Regions from separate parts of the Bartonella sp. LJL80 genome, predicted to be linked through region 2. Evidence: riboswitches for the same ligand, from Rfam matches in the RefSeq annotation. Region 2 holds a riboswitch; each other region holds the start of a gene.
The links. A riboswitch is a leader RNA that binds a small molecule or an ion and turns the genes downstream of it on or off. The one in region 2 is predicted to bind cobalamin.
Positions count from the first base shown of each region.

Region 1: another riboswitch for cobalamin. It lies ahead of ACYSNS_RS11315 (energy-coupling factor ABC transporter permease); the one in region 2 lies ahead of ACYSNS_RS09310 (CbtB domain-containing protein).
Region 3: another riboswitch for cobalamin. It lies ahead of nrdH (glutaredoxin-like protein NrdH); the one in region 2 lies ahead of ACYSNS_RS09310 (CbtB domain-containing protein).

Region 1 is NZ_JBTXLM010000007.1:31,923-34,185, reverse strand. It holds gene ACYSNS_RS11320 (ABC transporter substrate-binding protein) at 1-627, opposite strand, end outside; gene ACYSNS_RS11315 (energy-coupling factor ABC transporter permease) at 727-1,407, opposite strand; cobalamin riboswitch at 1,460-1,686, opposite strand; gene ACYSNS_RS11310 (cold-shock protein) at 1,925-2,134, opposite strand.
Region 2 is NZ_JBTXLM010000005.1:23,393-25,655, reverse strand. It holds gene ACYSNS_RS09320 (acetoin reductase) at 1-411, opposite strand, end outside; gene ACYSNS_RS09315 (histidine phosphatase family protein) at 503-1,063, opposite strand; adenosylcobalamin (AdoCbl) riboswitch at 1,118-1,269, shown strand; gene ACYSNS_RS09310 (CbtB domain-containing protein) at 1,273-1,479, shown strand; gene ACYSNS_RS09305 (CbtA family protein) at 1,491-2,216, shown strand.
Region 3 is NZ_JBTXLM010000002.1:120,048-122,310, forward strand. It holds gene ACYSNS_RS04800 (MFS transporter) at 1-200, opposite strand, end outside; cobalamin riboswitch at 754-961, shown strand; gene nrdH (glutaredoxin-like protein NrdH) at 1,300-1,521, shown strand; gene nrdI (class Ib ribonucleoside-diphosphate reductase assembly flavoprotein NrdI) at 1,523-1,918, shown strand; gene nrdE (class 1b ribonucleoside-diphosphate reductase subunit alpha) at 1,903-2,263, shown strand, end outside.

The sequences.
Region 1 (2,263 bases), on a different contig from region 2:
AATGGATTTTACTTTATCGATCGCAGCTTGTTCTCGCGCCTTTAGGTCGGCAATCAGCTTTTGTCCTCGATCTTGGACATTAAAGATACGCGCAAGTTCATTGATTTCCTGATAAATCATATCCATCGAAAATGGCTGTGTTCGTAAACCATCGCCGCCGGCCATATTATCTTTTCCGACGCAATCCGCCGGAGCGGTATAGACGGGAATATCAAATTCGGTGAACTGGTCATATGTCGCAGAACTTCCGGCAGGGCCGATGACCCACTCTTGATGACTTGCAACCAGATCTGGTTTTTGTTCTACAATGCTTTCGAAGCTTGGAATATCCCGTGACAGAACTTTGACATTCTTATCCAATTCGGCAAATTGCGGCATTACGGCTGAATACCAAAGTGCAGTGCCCTTGACCTTGTCGGCTAAACCGAGTGCATAAAGGATTTCAGTCGTGTTCTGTCCGACGGATACAACCCGTTGGGGTGCCTTCGAAAAGGTAATGACGCGCCCGCAATTTTTCAATGTTAACGGATATTGGGTTTCTTCGGCCTTTGCCGCGGTGCAGCCAATAATGACCGATGCAGCAAGAGCTGCCGTGGAGAGTATGTGTTTGAATGGTTTCAATATCATCGTGTATTTCTTTTAATATCAATGGTTTGCCAATAACCGGCATTTGTCAGTTGCGTAGAAAATTGCCGGTTACAATGACAACATGTTTGCAAATGCCGATTAAGCTGCGTGATAAAGCCTCTGCTGCACCAGGCCGCTATTTGACAGGCGGGAAAATGTTTTCGCCAATGCAAGAACGGCGAGGTCTACCAGCGGTTCGACAATGATCACACTCATATAGGCTACGCCAAAGCTGGACACATTAGCCAGAGTTGCCATACTGAAACCTTCACCGTAAAATGCCCAGAAGCCAACCCATAAGACAATACCTGCCTGATAGGATGTGGACAGGGCAAGGGCTTGCGCATATTTGACATCTTTATAGGCGGTTTTTTGCGGGATGATCTTCTTAGCGATGAGGCTCATCGCATAAAGCGGTACGAGCAGTGTTGTAACATTCATACCATATTGCGGCAGATCAAACGGCGCAAAAAACACTCCTTGTATTAATAGGCCGATCGCCAAACCTATGGCGGCGGGACCCGCGCCAAAAACAAGAAATAACGTTGAACCGAGAATCAAGTGAACCTCGGATACACCAACAGCGTGGTGCGGCAATATTTCAAAAAAGCTGAAAACCAAAGCGGTACTGACCACCGTGCGAACACAAAACGAAATGACGTTCGGATCTTGTTTGAGGGACTGCCATGCCATTTTGGCAGCCAGTCCAAATGAACCTACAGCCGTTGCGTAACTCAATACAATTTTAGCGCCCGTTACGACGCCCGGTTCGATATGCATATTGCTTCTCCTTTGCACCCACCGTGCTCTCGAGTTATGTTATGTCGGAGGTTGAAAACCTCGCATGACGGCAGGTCTCCTGGCTTGCGGATAAACGCGCCATACCAGCCTTCCCGTTATTCACAGTGGCTTGAGCGTGATGCTCGATGGTGAGGCGCTGCCGCGCACAGTTGCGGGGGCAGCCACGGCTTAAATTCCTTTTCAGGTCAATTCTTCCGTGTTCCCTATTATTCCCCTTCAGAGCCTTCTTACAGGGGAACCGTCATGGCGTGACTATAGACAATTTGCCCATAAGCGCAAGCATGTGCCGCTTGTATGAGCAATCTTATGCATGTATTTCGCGTTCACGTTTAATATTCCCTTTTGTGTTAAGTTCAGAATATCATACATAAAAAAACCCCGCCAAAATGACGGGGTTTAATATCTTCGAGCATTTCGAAAAACACTCAAAACCTACCTAAGACAACCACCTTCAAAACTTTTGCAATGATGATATTGGCTGGCTTAGACAGAGATATTATACAGCGGCAAGATTGCCGGCTGCTGATTTACCTGAACGGCGATCCTGAAGAACTTCATAAGAAATCTTCTGGCCTTCGTTGAGGCTGCTCATGCCGGAACGTTCAACAGCGGAAATGTGAACGAAAACGTCCGCGCCGCCATCATCAGGCTGGATAAAGCCGAAGCCTTTTGTTGTGTTGAACCACTTAACTGTTCCTGTAGACATAGGAAACTCCTTGAATAATAAAGTAATGTATAAGGGCGGTTAGGCCGCTCATACGGGTTTAGATCGAAATTTAGACATGGGAGCTTCGTAAAAAGTGCTTGCCGCACAGGAAAGAAAGTCGCGCAACCG
Region 2 (2,263 bases):
GTTGATGATTTTGCCTTTTTGCTTGCGCTCGATAAACTTTTTCGCCGCAGCCTGTATGCCCCATAATGTCCCTTCGACATTGATTTTAAGGATTTTATCCACTTCCTCAGGCGTTACATCGGCCAAGGCATTTACCTGTGCGATACCTGCATTGTTGATCATCACATCAAAGCCGCCAAGATCTTTTTCGGCTTTGTCGATCGCTGCATAAACATCTTCACGTTTGGAAACGTCTGCCGTAATTGTCGTTGCTTTGCAGCCCAGGGCTTCCACTTCCTTGGCAACACCGGCAAGCTTGTCTTTTTGGATATCGACAAGTGCAATATCAAACCCGTCTCTTGCCAACCGCAAGGCTATTCCGCGGCCAATTCCCTGACCTGCACCGGTGACAACTGCAACTTTAGCCGACATGACAACTCTCCTTTTTTGTTAACGCATCTCTTTAGCACTTAAGAACGAAAACACTGCGGAACAAGGGGCAAAGCACCGATAAAACGACAATTCAAATCGAAAGGTCAAACGATGCGGCTTGGAGTTTCCAGCTTTGATTTTGTCGGATGACCTCTATCCTTGCAAGCGGTGCAATATCCATCCTGAATAAAGACGCCAAGGGTGCGGAAAGAACATGGACCAAAACGCATCGGATAATGATTGCGTCGGTAAGATACAGAACAAGGTTGCTGCTGTCGTTTAGATTTTCAATCCATTCTACACATTTGTCATAGATCTGCGCATAAGAGCTTCCCCCATGCGGGCTGACGTAAGGGTCTTGCAACCAAGCTTGCAAAGCCAACGGCTCTTCTTTGGCAATATCCTTCAAAGAACGCCCCGCCCAACGGCCAAAATCATATATCGGCAAGTCTCTATCAATTGTATAGGGATATTGGAGCCGCTCAGCCGTTGCAGTGGCTGCTAGACAGGGCGCGCAAACAACGCTTTTCAGGTGCTCCAATTTGGACATATCGGAAATAGCGATATCGCCATCAAGGGCCTCGTTACCGGGAAAGATGCCGCGCCGTTGGGCTATAGTTTCAGCATGGCTGAGCAAGGTTATATGCAACAAATCGTGATCCCTGTTTTTGCGGCCATATTGCTTTGACAGACTTTTGCAATCGGCATATCATAGTCCAACATTCAATATCGTGGAACCCGGTGTCAATCCGGGGCGGTCGCGCCACTGTGACTGTCTACCATGTATGGGACAGAAGCCAGAACGTCGATTTGAATGTTTTTTACTTCACAACGGGACGCGTAATCCTAAGGAGGTTATCTATGTCTGTCAAAACGGTCACTGCACCGCAAACTCTTTCCATCCCTGTCAAAGACATTCTGCCCTGGGCGATTTTTGGCGGCCTTTTATGCCTGATAGCGCTCTACTTCATCACAACGGAACAAGGTGCCCTATCAGTTTTTAGCGGCACGACCATCCATGAATTTGTGCATGACGGGCGCCATCTTCTTGGCTTCCCTTGCCATTGAGGAGATGAAACATGATGGGTTCTCTCCTTTATAGGGGCATGCTTGTCGGCCTTGTGGCCGGTTTGATTGCCTTCGGTTTTGCTCGCCTTTACGGCGAACCTTATGTGGATGCGGCCATTGCTTTTGAAGAGCAACATGCCGCTATGGAAGAAAGTGGCGGACACAGCCACGGACAAGAAGAAGAAATTGTCAGCCGTTCGACACAGGCGGGCCTGGGACTTCTTACTGGTCTGGTCGTCTATGGTGCGGCGGCAGGTGGTCTATTTGCCTGTTTATGCGCATTTGCCTTCGGACGGTTAGGGCGCCTTGGGGCCAAAGCGACAAGCCTTCTCCTTGCCGTTTCGGCTTTTATTGCCGTCGTCTTGATGCCACAACTTAAATATCCGGCCAATCCGCCTGCTGTCGGCAGTCCTGAAACCATCGTCAGCCGGACGGAATATTATTTCGGCCTTATCCTGATATCGTTATTGGCCATGATCCTCGCCTATCTGGCGGCCCATAAGCTTGCAGAAAAATATGGCAGCCTCAATGCTGCCATCACGGCGGGTTTCGGTTATATCGTGTTTATGGCGGTCGTTTATCTTATCATGCCAATCATTAACGAGGTTCCAGCCGATTTTTCCGCCGATGTCTTATGGCATTTCAGAACGGCGACATTCGGAATACAGGCCATCTTATGGCTGATATTGGGTGTCGGCTTTGGCTATCTTGCAGAAAAGCGGCTCAAGGCGTCTTGAGCCAAATACCTTTAGCGTTTTTAGCGTTTTGAATACACGCATTAAAC
Region 3 (2,263 bases), on a different contig from region 2:
GTGGACAGTGAAAGCGCAAGCGAGCTTTGTGCCGGAGTGATGTGGTAATGGCTGGCAAAGGAAGGCAATAGGGGTTGAACGCAATAAAGCAGGGAAAAGGTTGCAAAACCGGCAAAAAACATGCCTATGCTGATACGCCGATATAAAGCTGTACCACTCTTTACGCCAATCTCAGCCTCGAAGGCTGTTGCGGACATCATCGGCTTTCTCCAATTATTTCTTCCCGCATATGTTATGCTTCGGGCTATATGATTTTTACGCAGTTGTGTATTCATATTGCCGATATGACGCGTCAATAATTCGTGAGCTGCGATTTTGGAAGCGTGTCCTCAAAAGTGTGAAACGCATCCGCGGGATAGACAATTCGCTGGATTGTCTATTTTTCCAGCTTCTATAAATATAAGACACGTTTGGAAAAGAAGCGTGTCCGCAAAACTTTGAAACGCATCCGCGGGATAGACAACCCATTCCGTTATGATTTTGTCGGTTGTTATGAACGCTCAATGCTGATCGAAAGAGCATGACTGGAAGCATCGGACACTCAGCCGGAGATAGCCGGTTTTTCGAGCAAATATGATGTGGCGATGGCAACGGAAAGGCATCTCTGAGCGCTGCCAAGCTTTGTTCTTCTCGCGCTATAGTCCGATCTTGTCAAGAGCATGAAAATTCGACGAAACACATGCATTCAACAATCGTCCGGTGAAAATGTTTGTATAGCAGTTGATTGATATTGACCTTAAACGAACAACATATACTATATCTAGTGTTCAAGGTTCTTTTTGATTCGATGTGAGTCAAAAAGCTAAGAGGGAATTCGGTTAGGATGTTTCCGGTGCCGAAGCTGCCCCCGCAACTGTGAATGGTGAGTGCAAGCCTCTATGCCACTGAAGTGGATGCTTTGGGAAGGCGGTTTGCATATGAAGCCATAAGCCAGGAGACCTGCCTTGGGTTAGAATGTCAACGGACGGGGTGTTCCGCTGTGGCTTTTGTCGGGTGGTCTTCATCTATGGCATTGCTGCTGCGCTTGTCCCGTCAAACTTCGGGAAGGAAGTTTATGCGCAGTAGAAAAATTATCCTTGGTCTTATACCCCAGTTTTCACGGGGTACATGAAGGCAACTTCAAAAAATCAGATCTACATTCCGATAGGTGTTCCAACCTGATAAAAGCGCTTGGTTTTCAGGGAGCGCAGCGCACAGTCCGCGCAAGCATTTTGGAGCTCTTCACACAACTGCACACATATAATCTGCCAAGGTGTCCCGGGGCGGAGCTTAGCCTTACTTCGTTTAAAGAGAGAAACAATGACAATCACCATCTATAGCAAACCGTCTTGTGTTCAATGCAATGCCACCTATCGCGCCATGGATAACAAGGGTCTTCCATATAATATTATCGACGTATCAGAAGATGCTGAGGCATTCTCTTATGTTCAGAGTCTTGGCTATCGTCAGGTGCCGGTTGTCGTTGCAGGTAAAGACCATTGGGCGGGTTTTCGGCCGGATATGATCAACCGGCTCGGCTGAAATGGGGCTACTGGTTTACTATTCGAGTGCCACCGGCAATACGCATCATTTTGTCGAGCAACTGGGCCAAAAATTGCTCCGGTTGGATAAAACTGCGGCCGCGCCCTTAATCAACGAACCTTATGTTCTTGTTGTGCCGACATATGCGGGTTCAGAGGGACAGGGCGCTGTACCGAAAACGGTTATTCGCTTTTTGAATGAACCGGAAAACCGGAAGTGGCTACGCGGCGTTATTGCCGGGGGTAATCGTAATTTTGGCTGGACATATGCACTGGCAGGAAAGGTCATTGCTGAAAAATGCAATGTGCCCTGCCTCTATCGTTTTGAACTGCGTGGAACGTCCGAGGATGTAAGCCTCGTGATACAGGGACTGGAAAATTTATGGAACCAAAACTAAACGGACATTCGGGAGATATGACGCCTCCGCAAGACTATCATTCACTCAATGCGATGCTCAATCTTTTCGATGAAAACGGTCGTATCCAGTTCGATCAGGATAAGATGGCGGCTCGCCAATATTTCCTGCAACATGTCAATCAAAATACCGTTTTCTTCCATAATCTAAAGGAAAAGCTCGATTATCTGGTGGATGAAGGTTATTATGAAAAAGCAGTTTTGGAACGCTATGATTTTGCCTTCATTAAAAAACTGTTCAAAAAGGCCTATGGGCTGAAGTTCCGCTTTCCCACATTTTTGGGCGCGTTCAAATATTATACCAGCTATACACTGAAGACCTTTGATG